DNA from 3 places in the Paenibacillus sp. V4I5 genome. Region 1 is predicted to be linked to each of the others. Evidence: riboswitches for the same ligand, from Rfam matches in the RefSeq annotation. Region 1 holds a riboswitch; each other region holds the start of a gene.
The links. A riboswitch is a leader RNA that binds a small molecule or an ion and turns the genes downstream of it on or off. The one in region 1 is predicted to bind cyclic di-AMP.
Positions count from the first base shown of each region.

Region 1 (5,022 bases):
AGCGAGCTTGGCCAACTGCTGCGTGAGCGCCCCAATGCCAGGGCCGATCTCAAGCACAGCCTTGTTCGGCCCGAGCTCTGCCGCCATGACAATCTTGCTTAGGATATTTTGGTCAATCAGAAAGTTCTGACCCAAGCTCTTCTTGAGCACCAGACCATTTCTCTTAATAATTTGTTTCGTTTTACTCGGTGTAGCCACGTCATCGGCTGTTACAATCACTTCATTGTTGGGTACATTCATGATATAGACCTCATTATCTATAGGTTCTGGATTTCACATTCTTCATTATCATTCAATTACTTAATAAACTCTGCCCAAATCTCATGCAATTTATTTCTACATGCATAGTCATGTAAGCTCATGAGAGCTTGCTGAATGAATACATATTTTCAGTTGGAAGTTGTTGCAAGAAGTGCAACAATTGCTGCTCAATTCCCGTCTGTACGAATAGAGAAAAATAGCCATTCTACTTATCAGCTTCCAAATGCTCCAAAGCCGCCTCAAATTCCTCACGAGAGATTTGAAACATCGCACAGCGCTTATAAAACTGCTTGCCATTGCAATAGCCAATCCCTAACGCTTTACCCACAATCAGCCGGCGAGAAGCCGCCTCAACATGAACAATCAACCCTGCGGCCATAAGATCCTCCATGGTCAGCTGTGAAACCGCACCATCATATTCCGTGCGAAGGCTTTGAAGAGCCTGACGGATCGTCTCAGGCGTCGCATTCTCGACGCCAATATCACCCTTATACTCCGCCTGCTCCTGCGTAATGAAGGCATGCTTGCAGCCAGGCACCTTGGCTGCTACAATCTTCCGAATCCGTTCACCTGCGTGATCTGGATCCGTGAATATAATAACGCCTCTGCGCTGCTGCGCAAGTGCAATACGCTTTAGCACCGCTTGTCCGATCGCAGAGCCGCCTGTTTCAATCGTATCCGCCTCTACCGCTCGGCGAATAGCAGCTGTATCGTCTTTGCCTTCGACGACAATCACTTCTTTTATCATAAGCGGTTCCCTTCCCAGTACGCAGAAAAAGAAGAGGGGTCCCCTCTTCTTTCGCCCAGGTCGTCACCTGGCAACGTATATATGACATTCTTCCCTCTGAAACAGACGTTTACACGTTAATTTTCAGACGGCTTTTTCGGTCCTACCACATACACGGTGTACCCTTGCTTCGTCCCGAATTTATTGGCATAACCATGATCTTCAAAGTAGACATCAATCATTTGACCTTTCACACCGCTGCCAATATCTTCAGCACGGCGGAAGCCAATGCCCTCGATGAATACCCACCATCCGAGCGGGATGACTTTTGGATCAACAGCAATCGTTCTGCCTTCTGACACCGTAGTCCCTGTATAGGTTTTACCGTAACCAGGTGATCCTTCGGATTTACCTGTGGATGCAACGCCTGCTGAATACGCAGTTAACTTCACATTCTTCAGGATTTGTTTATAACCAAAGGTAACACCGTTCTTCGAAACCTCATCCACACTAGGCGATGAAGCCGAAAGAACAACAACAGGGTTTTTCGTTCCCACGGACACGACTTTATTAATACTTTCTGTTTGTACTTCTTCACCCACAACTGCTTCCGCGACTAAAACACCATCTTCGAAAGTCTTTTCTTTCTTCTTCAAGAGTACGCCCTCTTTACCTTCTTGGACGACTTGCTCTTTGCCTTTAAGCAGCGATGCGTCGCTCTTCTTTTCCGTGTCGAACGCAATCGGCTCAGTTACTTCCTCCGTCTCTTTTTTCACACGGACGATTTTGATTTCATCGCCCGAGCTCAGAGCGGCTGTCGGTTCGGGAGTTAAACGATCGTGCTCCCCAAGTGCAATATGTAAACGTTGCAATGCACTTTCTACCGTTCTTGCAGTTGTGTAAACAGTGGTGGTCTTTCCATCAGCAGTCAATTGAATCGGTGAGGCATGTTCGATGATAATTTTGTCTCCACCCTTGATTGTTGTCGTTGGCGCAGCGGAAATTTCATCGTGTTCACCAATCTTTATGGCTTGTTCATCCAGTAGGCGTTGCAGGACCCATTGCTTCGTATGCACAACGGTTTCTTGTCCATTCACAACCACGGATACGCTCTTGGTAGCCGTACCGTACAACAACACCAAAAACATGAAAGTCATTGCGATTGAAATTATGGCTAGACTTAAAATCAAACGCAAGTTTTCATGCTTCCATCGCAATGCGAAGGACATGCTGGATGATCGTTTTACATGGGTCTCGCTAATAGAGATACTGCCCACTTCTTCGGTCCTCCTTCAAAGCCTCGCCGCCAGGTTACAGCATGATTAGATTTGACGCGACTAAGGTTTTTTAGTTTAACTTAACGTGTTCGCCATCAGCAGTACGGTGCGAAACCGCTGCCTTCTGGTCGTCCCACACCAGTTTGCCTATTCAACATTCATATGAATTCCGGGCAATTTTTAGTCGTCCGAAATGTGTATAGCCCTTTATGAAGACAAAAAGCCAGCAAGAAGAGGACTCTTCTCGCTGGCTTAGTTTGTATAGTAAAATACACAAATAGCACGCACGACAATCGTTACCTCTCTTACGCTTACGAGGTTAGCTGACGGATTCGGACGTGAGAGTCGCCCTACTAATAGCATACGAAGTATGCTAAAAGATTCACCCCTGTTACTCACTCTGTTCACTCAAGAAGCATGCTTCTTCAGCTTACAGTGGTTCCCCCGTTCCCATAAATGGAACTCAGCGAATGGAAAAATGGCAAATTGGTTATTAAGTTATTATGAAAAGTATATTACGCTGTTAATCTTAACCTGTAAAGGGATTAACACCTACTAAAAAGGGCTAAATCGACTAAAATTCGCTTAAATGAACAATTAAATAGCTCTATTTCTACTTATATCTCACTTTAACGTACGTATACTAACTCTTTTCAACTTTTCACCCCAAAACTAGGCTTAAATTACAAATTTGTTTATAATGTTCGTATAGGAAAGTGATTCATAAATACCAATAATTTGCTAATCAGGGAGGCAATGAGATGGGCTCCATTCTACAAGTTGACTCTTTATATGGGGGATATTTACCAAGAAAACCCGTTCTTCATGACCTAACCTTTTCTATCCGTCAAGGTGAAATGATGGGTCTGATCGGACTTAATGGCGCGGGTAAAAGTACGACGATCAAAAACATTCTCGGCCTTCTTCAACCGCAAAAAGGATCCATTCGAATTAACGGTCTGACTTTAGCTGAAAATCCTTTGTCCTATCGTGCTACATACGCTTATGTACCCGAAAGCCCTGAGCTCTACGAAGAGCTTACGATCCGCGAACACCTTGAGCTAACCGCTATGGCCTACGGCTTGTCGAAGGACGACTATTTGGCTCGATCCAACTCCCTTTTGGAGCAGTTTCAAATGAAGGACAAGCTGAACAGCTTCGCCAGTCATTTATCCAAAGGAATGAAACAGAAAGTCATGATTATGAACGCATTTCTGATCGAACCCTCGTTATATATTATCGATGAACCCTTTCTCGGCCTCGACCCATTAGCGATCCGTTCATTACTCGAATTAATGGTGAAAATGAAACATAAAGGAGCATCATTCCTCATCTCATCGCATATTTTGTCAACCATTGAAAAATATTGCGATAATTACGTTGTCCTTCATCGAGGTCGTATGGTTGCTCAGGGTGATTTAGTCGAATTACGCGGGCAAACCGAACTCCCTGGAGCGTCACTAGACGACATTTTCTATAAGCTTGTACAAGGGGACTCTTTATGAGCAATATGGATATCAACACCCGTGCCTTATGGCAGCAAAGATTCGAACATTATATGAAGGAATCCATGGGCTATTGGCAATACGCAGCGCGTAGTAATTTCATCGGTCTCGTGTTGTTTCTTGTCATCATTTCTTCCTATTATTATGCAAAAATACTACAGCGTCTTCCGACAGATTATCCCTATCTGTGGATCGTGCTTTTGCTGCTCGTTCCTCTGCTATCTTCAAGCCCTATTCGTACCTTGGTAAGGAAAGCAGACCGCATGTTTTTGTTACAGATCGAACATCAAATGGGCGCTTATTTCCGAAGTGGATTCATGTACAGTTTGACACTGCAAGCTTTTTGGACATTTATCGCCTGGGTGATTTTATGGCCGCTTTATCACCACTGCCTCGGCGCTTCAGAGCAGCATTTCTTACTGATGCTCGCACTACTTCTTCTATTAAAGATAGCTAATTTATTAGCGAGTTGGCAGGAAAGTCGCTTTGCCCATGAGCGCACCAGATTAGCTTCGGTTAGCTTTCGCTGGATTGCAACAACCGCTCTCATTTCACTGCAATTTCTAACCAGCATTTTATGGGCAAGTTGCGCTGCGCTGCTTCTTATTTTCTTATGGATAGCAGCCGTTTATTTTGTATCTAAATACGTCATCGGTTGGGACTACTTGATCACCAAGGAAAATCAGCAGCAAGCTCGGCTTTATGCCTTTTTCAGCTGGTTCGTCGATGTGCCTCAAATGGGAACGCGAATAGCCCGCCGAAGTTGGATCAGCGGGCTGACACGGTTCATACCTTTTAGACAAGATGCAACCTTTTTGTACCTATATATGAAGACATTGCTGCGTACGGAGCTGTTCGCGATCGTACTGCGTATCACCTTGTTAGGGGTACTAGCTATAGCCGTTTCAAGCAGCGGTACTGCAAGGAGTTTAATCTTCATGATTTCTCTTCTAATTTCCCTTGTTCAGTTATCGTCTCTCGAGCGCGCCCATCGCTATACGTTCTGGCTGGAGATGTACCCGCTCAATCAGAATTCAAAAGCCGGTTCGCTGGCCTTTATTATTTGGTCTGTCTTGCTTCTAGAGCTATGTATCTTGACAATTCCTCTTATGATTCGCTCTTCACCAATCTATCTACTCGTTCCACTAATCAGTCTCATCTTCATCTCTTTCAGCTGCGGCATTGTGCTTCGTCGCAAGTTCGAGAAAAACGCTTTACTTGAGACCTAACAATCGAATGGCATTGTTCGTTG
Region 1 covers NZ_JAUSZB010000002.1:4,810,911-4,815,932, reverse strand. Annotated here, with positions in the region: gene rsmA (16S rRNA (adenine(1518)-N(6)/adenine(1519)-N(6))-dimethyltransferase RsmA) at 1-240, opposite strand, end outside; gene rnmV (ribonuclease M5) at 467-1,009, opposite strand; gene QFZ78_RS23940 (resuscitation-promoting factor) at 1,126-2,265, opposite strand; cyclic di-AMP (ydaO/yuaA leader) riboswitch at 2,559-2,744, opposite strand; gene QFZ78_RS23935 (ABC transporter ATP-binding protein) at 3,027-3,770, shown strand; gene QFZ78_RS23930 (ABC transporter permease) at 3,767-4,999, shown strand; gene QFZ78_RS23925 (TatD family hydrolase) at 4,985-5,022, opposite strand, start outside.

Region 2 (5,022 bases), 830 kb from region 1:
TCACGGAGACCAAAGATACATAGAGAGCAGGTAAGACTAAAGCGATAAACAAGCCGATAATCCGAAGCGTACGCAATGAAATCATTGTGACCTTGGGGAAGTTACGATCTGAGTTCACACACCAGAGATCTGTAATGATAACGGGCATAACAAAAGCAAACGGAAGCCCTTCGATAAACAGGATAACACGACCATTTTTCAGGTGGTCTGCCGCTTCTGCCGGTCGCTCAGAAGTTAAACAAGGGGACATAAGACTGAAATTCCCTTTTCCTAAAACTTTAATAATTTCTTGCAAATGATGAAATTCTTTTGCTTTATTTGCCTCGAGCTTCTTCATTAAGGATGTAAGCAAATTATGATTTACAGAGTCTGATAAATAAGTTACGGTGGTTCTTTTTGGTTGTTTTGTCCCCATAATCAAGGTTTTCATGGTTAGTGTAGGGGATCTTAGCTCGTCGCGGATCAACGCCATATTGGTGTCCAAATCCTCATTAAATGCTACAAAAGAAGAATCAATGACGTTTTCATTTTGTGGAACATTTAGCGTTCTTCTAATCGTTGACGGAACGGGCTTGATAACAAAATTTCTTATAGGGTTATCGAGTAAGTATATAACTAAATTACCTTCCATTAAGCTGCTCATCTGCAAGTCGTAAGAAGCGTTTAATTTGCCATTCAATAGGCTTATTTGTTGCAGCCAATCACTGATTGGACTGGACTCCATCCAAGATAATAATTGATTCGTTTGTGAAAGGTTAACGAAGGGGCGAAAATAACAAAATACAACTTCCTTATCCAAAAGTTGTTTTCGTTCCATAACAAAATCGCTATTTGACTCAAATTGAAGTTTAAGTCTGGCTATATCCGTTGTTTCTGTCAGATTCATGTCATCACCTGAGAATAGGTTTCCTTGGAAAACGGAAATTTATTCCTTACCCACTTGTACAGGAGTTAGAGCTACCATCATAATCCAATATTTCCCTTTACTTTGCTCCAGTAATAACTCAACTCATGATCAAATGTTTAAAAAACCACGATGTAATAAGAAAACAGAAGAAAATCAATGAATCGTATGATTGTAAGCGAATTATTGAGTGAAAGTGGTGGTTGGAGTTATCTTTTTAAGTTTTTTCGATCCTTTACTATGCTGCAAGAAGAGAGTAGTATTCAACTCGTACGTTACAGTTGAATATTTCGCTTAATTTTCTTATTTAGAAAAGCGGGGGAACCATAAGATTCATGGGGTGAGTAAAGGTGCTTCAGTAGGGTACCTTTTAGGGCAGATTCTCGCGGCCCGAACCCGACAGCTAACCTCGTAAGCGACCGTGGGAAGGAGAACATGTGTATAAACACAAGGTCTATCCTTGTGTTTTTTTGCGTCCTAAAACGCAGTTTTCAGTCAGAGACTAGGTTTAATTGGAGGAAATAACACGAATGACAAGCGATTCATTAAAAAAAATTATGTTTGGCAAACCGCTCAAATCCAGCGAAATTGAATCAGAAAAATTGCCGGTTTGGAAAGGACTGCCGATTCTATCCTCGGATGCCTTATCGTCGGTCTCCTACGGGACAGAGCAGATTCTTTTAGAACTCGCGACCGTTGGGATTGCCGCTTTTGCGTTCTCTTTGCCCATTGCGATATCCATTATCGCTTTGATTATGCTTCTTGTTTTGAGCTACCGACAGGTGATTGAGGCGTATCCGCAAGGCGGCGGAGCCTATATGGTTACCAAAGAAAATCTAGGAATGGCATGGGGAAGATTGACAGGAGTTTCGCTGCTTATCGACTACACACTTACCGTTGCCGTTTCAATCTCTGCCGGCGTGCAGGCGATTACGTCAGCTTTTCCATCGGCGGTGCCGTATATTGTTCCGATTACTTTAGTTCTTGTTTGGATCATGGTTTGGCTTAATCTGCGAGGAACTTCGGAATCAGGTACGATTTTCGCTATTCCAACGTACTTTTTTATTCTTTGTATATTACTGCTAGTGGGCAAAGGCATATACGATATGCTGACAGGATCATTGAATACGCATCCCATAGCGTTTGCTCCGAGTTCAATGACGAGCTCATTAACGTTATTCGTCCTTTTAAAAGCATTTTCCTCCGGGTGTTCAGCCGTGACAGGGATCGAGGCCATCTCCGATGCCGTGCCGCACTTCCGCACACCGTCCGTAAAAAACGCGAAGCGTACGTTAGTATCCTTAGGGACACTTTTGGCTATCGTGTTTGGAGGAGTAACGATCTTAGCTTTGGGATATGGCATTGCACCTGATCCTAATGGTCATACATCCGTATTATCGATGGTGACAGAGCATGCTTTTGGTCGTGGGGTGATGTACTACGCAACTCAAATCGGTACCATGCTCATTCTGGTTTTGGCTGCCAATACTAGCTTCAACGGGTTTCCAATCTTAGCATCCATTATGGCACAGGATAAAAACTTCCCGCGTATGTTCTCATTCCGAGGAGACCGACTTTCGTTTCATTATGGTATTATCACACTCGGCGTACTGGCCAGTATTCTTCTTATTGGTTTCAAAGGTAAGACAGATGCACTCATTCCTCTATATGCGATAGGCGTGTTTTTATCTTTTACACTTGCGCAAGGCGGCTTGGTTCGTAAATGGTTGAAAGAGCGTGTGAAAGGCTGGATCGGAAAGCTGCTCATCAATGGTTTAGGCGGGATCGTATCTCTTGCTGTTTTACTCATATTTTCTGTAACTAAATTTTCCGAAGGTGCGTGGATTGTTATTATCATAACCCCACTGCTGCTTTGGTTAATTACGAAAATTAGTCATCACTACGATGATGTAGCGAATCAATTGCGTATTGATATAACGATTGAGCGGGTTTACACGAAGGAACCATTGATTATTGTGCCTGTGGCGGGCATTCATCGGGTTGTAGCACATTCCTTGAGCTATGCGAAATCGTTGTCGCCAAACGTAATTGCCTTCTACGTATCATTCTCAGATGAAGATGAAGAATTGATGCAGGAGAAGTGGGAGAAGTGGGATCCGGGCGTTCGATTGGTTGTTTTTAAATCACGTTATCGGACGATCCTGAAGCCGCTGGCTGAATTTATTGAGAGAATTGACACGCATGTTTCGGAAAAACAAAACATTATGGTCATTTTACCGCAATTTATGCCGAAAAAATGGTGGCATCGACTGCTCCATAACCAATCTGCTGCACGCATTCGTACGAAGCTTCAAGCTGATAAAGATATCGTCGTGGCGACGGTACCGTATCATTTGCACGAGTAGAAGTGTACAATAATAGGGAGAAACTGAACTGAGGTGAACCCGTTATGGCTAAGAAAAAATGGTCGTCTACTCCTGCTGTTACCAGCGTGCAAGATAAACCTGCAACACTTAAGGATTTACTGCGCCCTGAAATACTTGAGGGACTCAAAGCGCAGGCTGATGCCATGAAAGTAGAGGAACAAGCGAAGAAAGATGCAGAGAGAGCGAAGGCGGAAGCTGCTCGCAAAGCAGAAGAAAAGCGGCTTGAGAATGATTTTGGACATCTGCTGAGTAAGAGCAGTCTGGATTGGCGTAAGCACAAATGAGGGAGCGCACGTTGTGCCTCCTTTTCTTTCTTTTTGTAATGACAGCGCTATCATCAGAGACGCTAAACCAAAGAAATGGGGCGAAAATGTCCCTGGTGTTCGGACACATCTAACTACGGAGGAACAAGTGATTGCGCTGACCTTTGACGCATGTGGGGGGAAGGAAGGCAGTGGTTACGATGAGAAGCTGACTGGACGGCGTCCATTATTTTTTCGTTCGGGCACAGCCTATTATATTGATATTGCAGCAGGAGTCGTTCAGGATTTGGGCTTTGAGGTGGCAGGTTACAATGCACTCGGCGATGCTGGAGCGACTTATAACACGGAGCAGGTATACAAAGCGCTTTTAAAAGCCCGAAGCGGTTCTATCGTATTAGCTCATATGAACCACCCGGAGAAAGATACCGCAGAAGGTATCATGAAAGCTATTCCTGAGCTTCAAAAAGCGGGCTACCGCTTCGTTCTTTTAACTTCCTATACATTAAACTAAGCGATAGCCGCAGCAGCTATCGTTTTTTCATTTCAAAAAATTCACAAGCCTCTCGATCATAGTACGTCAAATCACTAACACGAGTTTGTACAACAACCGTTTTTTCACTGAAACGCAATACAACTGCATTCGAATCTACAATGTGATCATCTTTGAAAACACGGACGACAGCCTGTCTTTCAACAGCATCTTGAAAATCCGTATCCGTTACTAAGCGTTGATTTCTAGCCATCCTCGGCATTTCCCCTTACTTGGTTAAAATAGTTCTTCTATTGTACCACAAGGTGTCGCTCAACCCGAATTCACACGAACTCCTCCGCCTAGCCTAGCATACAATGTAGCACCAAATGCTGTATGGGCAGAGAGGATGCGTGATCCCGATGGACATTCAATTATTGCCGATTCATTGGGTCTATTTCGTATTTATCGGTTTTATTCTTACCCTTTTAATCAAGCGTAGAGATACGACGATGATTTGTGTGGTTGGTATTTTCACGCTTGGCTTGCTGGCAACGGAAACGTTGAGCGGATCCGTTTCTGGTATTTTCAACAGCTTCATTTATGCAACCAAAGAGCTGATGGGTACCATCATGATCATCTCCATAATTGTAGCAATGAGCCGCGTGCTCATTCGAACAGGGATTAATGAAACCATGGTCGCACCGCTAACCCGTTTTCTGCGAACGCCTGCTTTAGCTTTCTGGGGCATTGGTATCATTATGATGGTGACGTCATGGTTCTTCTGGCCATCTCCCGGTGTAGCGCTCATTGGTGCTGTTCTTTTGCCGGTTGCCGTCCGCGTTGGTCTGCCAGCGCTAGGTGCAGCTATGGCGATGAATTTATTCGGACATGGGATTGCGCTTTCGGGGGATTACATTATACAGGGAGCTCCTAAATTAACAGCAGATGCAGCTGGATTACCGGTGACTGCCGTCATGGAGGCAAGCATTCCGCTGG
Region 2 covers NZ_JAUSZB010000002.1:3,982,702-3,987,723, reverse strand. Annotated here, with positions in the region: gene QFZ78_RS19975 (spore germination protein) at 1-886, opposite strand, end outside; cyclic di-AMP (ydaO/yuaA leader) riboswitch at 1,186-1,337, shown strand; gene QFZ78_RS19970 (APC family permease) at 1,435-3,270, shown strand; gene QFZ78_RS19965 (YqkE family protein) at 3,315-3,575, shown strand; gene QFZ78_RS19960 (polysaccharide deacetylase family protein) at 3,589-4,065, shown strand; gene QFZ78_RS19955 (hypothetical protein) at 4,082-4,297, opposite strand; gene QFZ78_RS19950 (hypothetical protein) at 4,446-5,022, shown strand, end outside.
Region 2: it holds a riboswitch for cyclic di-AMP, as region 1 does, so the genes downstream of both, QFZ78_RS19970 (APC family permease) here and QFZ78_RS23940 (resuscitation-promoting factor) in region 1, are expected to answer to the same signal.

Region 3 (5,022 bases), 1.2 Mb from region 1:
CCTACGATGTAAGAAAGCACAAGTTTCACGCGGTGATCGCAATGTTCATAGTTAGGGGACTGCCAAATCAGCTTATTCATAACCCCGGACTCACGCTCATTCGCAACTTGAATCTGCCCAAACGAGATGGAAGCCGTCACAGCGACACCGATATCCTCCGGCACTTTGATATCTACATCTCCTACTACGCCTTGCAGGATGACCGTGGTTTCCTTTTGCTCCAAAATCGCAAGTGAAAGATCAATGTAGGTTTCTCCAATAATGTACCAAGTTGAACTGTTGCGTAAAATCCAAGGCTCACGGCCTAAACGGACGCTATCCACCAATTTCTGCTTCTGCATATACGTGTCGTCTTTGTGTACTTGCTTCGATCGTATGAAAAACAAACCTAGCGAAATTAAAACAATAGAGAACACAATGGTAATGTGATCTCCGAATAAAATCACTGCCCCTATGCCGATCAGTACATAACCTTTGCGCTCTTTGCGTGAACGGACCCGATGAATGCCTAGCAAGATGAGGATAATGGCAAGAATGGGGAAAAAGCCTATCGTATGATCTAGAAGCAAAAAAAGACCGGCTCCAATCAGCACTAGTGCTGTATTGCGGTTACGGTTGCTTTTAGTTTCTTCTCCCATCGCTGCACCTCCTCTGGCTGACTTTTAAATTAGTTCATATAGATTCCTAGCATACCATAAGAATGGACGACCTCCAAGATGCAAATCCTTGCGCGGCAAGGCTTCCGCATGAATCATGGAGGTCAAGAGCTCCTGCGCCTAGTTATTAGGCGCTTGAGGGATAACACGCGACTATTTCTTGTCGCGTGGGTCGGTGTCACCGCTGGAGCGATGCTGCTGCCAATCCTGCTGGAACTTGCCGCGCAGCGTGCGCAGCTCCTGCTGAAGGTTGCCGCCGGCTTCCTTCAGCGTCTCTTGCGACAGGCGGCCCGCTTCGCGGAGCCCCTGCAGCGCTTCCCGGCCGAGCTCGCGGCCGGTCACTTCCAGCTCGCGCCAAGTGTCGCGAGCCTCTTTCTCGTGCAGACCGCTGCTCGGCGGCTGCACCCCCTCGGCTGCGTGCCCCGCACGCAGCCCGCGCAGTTCATCCGCGAGCGCCAGGCACACGTCCTGGCTGCTCGCGTACTGCGCGCGGTAGTGCTCGCAAGCGGCTTCCTCGCGCTGCTTCTCTTGCAGCGCGAGCCGCGCGAGCTCTTCATCGCCGGCGCGCATTGCCAGCTCGGCTTGCTCGCCGCGCAGCTGCGCCATCTCCTCTGCGTTCACACTGTGGCGTCGCAGCTCAATAGTTCGCTGCAGCGCCTCCTGATAGCGCTGTTCCAGCTTTTCTATCACGCTGCTACCCTGTTCATGATGATCGAGCTTGCCGGCCGTTTCTTGCCATGCAGCTTCTGCTATTTTGCCAATCCGATTCAATATGCTCATGAATTACACCCCCATTTTCTTATGTTTTAAAATTCATTTCGTTTCTTCAATAGATGAATACCGTACACCACTAAACATACAGCGAAAGCAATGGCGATGAAGCCCGATAGTTTAATGGTCAGTATCAAGCCGCCTAAGCCGGCGAAAAACCAACCAATTTTCTTCCCATTCTTAATGCCTACATAGCCTAATCCAAGCATAGCTGCCGGGAATAAAAATCCCATAAAATGAATATGACTGCCAAATTGATGCAGGCAAATAAGTATACCTGCTGTGATTAAAACCAAAGCCAACCCTTTCGATCGATCCATACTCATTCTGCTTACCGCCCCTCACGTGTTCTTCATGCTTCTATCGTACCTGAAACAGCTAAACCTCAAAACGGACTCGCGACTGTTTTTGTACCTAGACCTAAGTCCAGTACCCTCTAAGACCTCCATCCATATTTTGGCCGTTGTCCCACAAGGCCTCAAGTGCTAAACTATTTGAAGCCGAGTCCGGTGCACAGACAAAGTGCCGGTACGGGGGACGATTTACATGGGGTGAATATTTGCTCTTCATCGGAGCAGACTAGGGAGAACCTTCTTCCCGAACCCGTCAACTAACCTCGAAGGCTCATGAAGGAGGATTACCAATTGCATACAATTACTAAAGGGTTAACTAGCCTTGCTGTGTCTTTAACAGTGTTGGCAGGAGGCTTTCTTTCCCCATTTACGGCGAATGCCGCAGAGATGGATGTGAAAGTGCAAGTCAATGATAAACTGGTTCAATTTCCGGATGCTCAGCCTTTTTTGGATGAGAATCATGCTACCCAAGTACCGATTCGTTTCGTAACGGAGAAGCTTGGTTATGAAGTAAAGTGGCAAAAAGAAGGCGATGAGATCAAGGTCACGCTAAATAACAGCAAACATTCAATCACCTTAGTATCTGGACAAAAAGAAGCTGAAATCGATAGCCACCGTGTCGAGATGGACACACATGCGGAATTCCAAAATGGACGCGTATACGTGCCTCTTCGTTTTCTAAGCAAAGTATCCGATATTCCCGTTCAGTGGGACGCTAGCAGCAAATTAGCTATTCTAAGTAAAGATGGCAATAAGTATGCGCCAGATTATGAATTGTTTAAATCCACTGCCTATTCAGCAGATCCATCTGAGAATGGCGGCTACGGAGCTTTTGATTATATGGGTAATCCACTAAGTATTGGAACCGTTGCTGTAGATCCCACCGTGATTCCTCTAGGATCTAAGCTCTATATAGAAGGTTATAATTTCAACGGCTTACCTGTAGGCGGCATGTATGCTTACGCGACAGATACTGGCGGTGCAATCAAAGGCAAGCGTCTTGATATCTTTATCCCAGGATCCAAGCAATCTGTGAAGAAGTTTGGTATCCAAACCATTAAAGTGTACAAATTATCCAATTAAAACGGCTGAAAAAAAAGCTGGTTTCTGAGATTTACTTCTCAAGAAATCAGCTTTTTTTATTTAAGGTGGAAAAATCAGAAAAGCTGCTCTCCCATCATATAGTGACGAGAAGAGCAGCCTGCAGTTACTTAAACTTGATTTTTAGGGATACCATTTAAACTTGGGACGTAATCAGGTGCCTCGTTGCTCGATAGCGTTTGAGCTTCTTCCATAAAATTAGCGTTATTCTGCTGATTATTTTTCTTATCTGCTTTGTTATCTTCGCGGTCATGCTTGGGATCGGCGTCATTTTTGGGCATAGCGTTCACCTCCATTGTCTCATAGTTAGTATGAGAAGGTGACTTGCATTTTATCCCAGTTATCTGAAACTAGCGTTGCTCTTTATATGACTGAACTACCTTCGAGGTTTTTTGTTTTTCTTGCCGCCATATGCTCCATTAGGAATGCCACATACGTTTCGTCCCGAACTAACCAAGCGGCATAATCCCTTTTGACATAACGCTCTGCCTCTTCGAAAGTAGAAAAATGTTGGTTGGATTCGACCCCATCCACATCGACTTCCCATCTGTCTCCCGAAGGAAAAATAAACACTTGTTGTTCATTTCTATTCTCATAAAGTGATCCATAAACAGAATTTTTCATGTTAAATGTATTTTTATTCGCATCCGCGCGAATGGGTTCCATCGGGAATGGCTTCGCTACGTACCACTGATAGGCTTCTTCTGTCATAGAGCAACCGGAAGCTTTAGCATGGCCTCCTCCTCCATAAAGACCCGCAATTTCCGAGACATCGATGTGATCGTGAATCGTTCGAAAGCTTATCTTTTTACCGCCCATATTCATGATTGCGATGTAATCCAGATGAGGATTTTCTTTGCCTAGAGCGTTTCCAAGTTCAGAATGATAGGATTCCGCATGAACGATGCCTACATGATGATCATCGATTCGGGAGTGGATGATTTCCCTCTTTTTTCTGCGCACATAGCGTTCAATTTTTTCTTCTTCCATATCCAAAATTTTTTCTTCAAAGGGATCGAATGCAAAGTTCTCGCTTTGCTGAATGCGAGCCACCATTTTTTCCTCAAATTCTTCAATGGAAATTAAATAAAAGAGATCGTTTAATCGCTTAGCCTTGATATAGTCATTCTGTTCCCATTCCCAGGTATCATACTGACGGACCAATTCGACGAATTCATCTAATCCCTTCATTGGCTTCAACAATCCGTTCTGGATCAGATACTCATAAAATAGAGAAGTTGCAGAAGCAAGTTTTCCATTTTCATACGCAATCTGAACCATTCCCCACGAATATTTGTTTAAATGAAGCGAGGTTTTATGATGATCAATAAGTTTTACTTTTCCACCCGATTTCGCAAACTCGTTTAGTCCTAGTTCATTCGTTTCATCCACGGATAAGTCGGTGATAAACAAATAGTTCTTTTTTCTTGATTTTTCTAAAAAGCGTTTTACTTGTAAATTTAACCCTCCGACAGAGTTATATCGAATTTCTACCTTTTCACCAAATGTTAATCGAGCTATTATACCGCAACCTACTCCATCCAGATCATTATGAGTATACAAATGATACAAGGGCACACCCTCCTGTTAATGATTTCCATTAAGGTACCCTTGATCAAGTCACTTTATTCGGTGTTAATGGACAGAGAAATACTCGAAATGGTCCCATAACTGAAAACGGCCCTATGGTTTTACCAAAGGTACCGTCTGTTTTTATCTTTAAAAGAAATCCGCTAAATAAGTAGTCCGTCGCGGAATGGCATCTTCCAACCGGCTAATAAGTTCATCAGTCCCTTGAAGACGCTCGATTCGGGCCATGAATCCGGCTTTCTGATAACCCATGAACAAAGCCGTCAACGTCTGTATGTTACAGCTAAGTAGTTGGTCCCCTGAAGGTATTTCATCTTCAGATAACTTCGCTACGGTGGCCGCTTTCCCATTGTCTGTGAACTGTAACCGATAAATGCCTTGGTTCCAATCCGCATGCTTGTCTGTAATGTGTAGATATATGGATTCCGCCCCATCGCGAGCTTCATACACATACTGCGTCAGAAAAGCTTCTACATCTACAATTCTTGCCGAGAAATAAGTAATCTTTTCTTGTTTGAACTTTGGATCATGCACTAGAAACGGAAGTTGGT
Region 3 covers NZ_JAUSZB010000002.1:5,980,093-5,985,114, reverse strand. Annotated here, with positions in the region: gene liaF (cell wall-active antibiotics response protein LiaF) at 1-638, opposite strand, end outside; gene QFZ78_RS29380 (PspA/IM30 family protein) at 810-1,436, opposite strand; gene QFZ78_RS29375 (LiaF transmembrane domain-containing protein) at 1,463-1,753, opposite strand; cyclic di-AMP (ydaO/yuaA leader) riboswitch at 1,916-2,067, shown strand; gene QFZ78_RS29370 (stalk domain-containing protein) at 2,072-2,863, shown strand; gene QFZ78_RS29365 (hypothetical protein) at 2,992-3,162, opposite strand; gene QFZ78_RS29360 (DHH family phosphoesterase) at 3,245-4,453, opposite strand; gene QFZ78_RS29355 (GNAT family N-acetyltransferase) at 4,601-5,022, opposite strand, start outside.
Region 3: it holds a riboswitch for cyclic di-AMP, as region 1 does, so the genes downstream of both, QFZ78_RS29370 (stalk domain-containing protein) here and QFZ78_RS23940 (resuscitation-promoting factor) in region 1, are expected to answer to the same signal.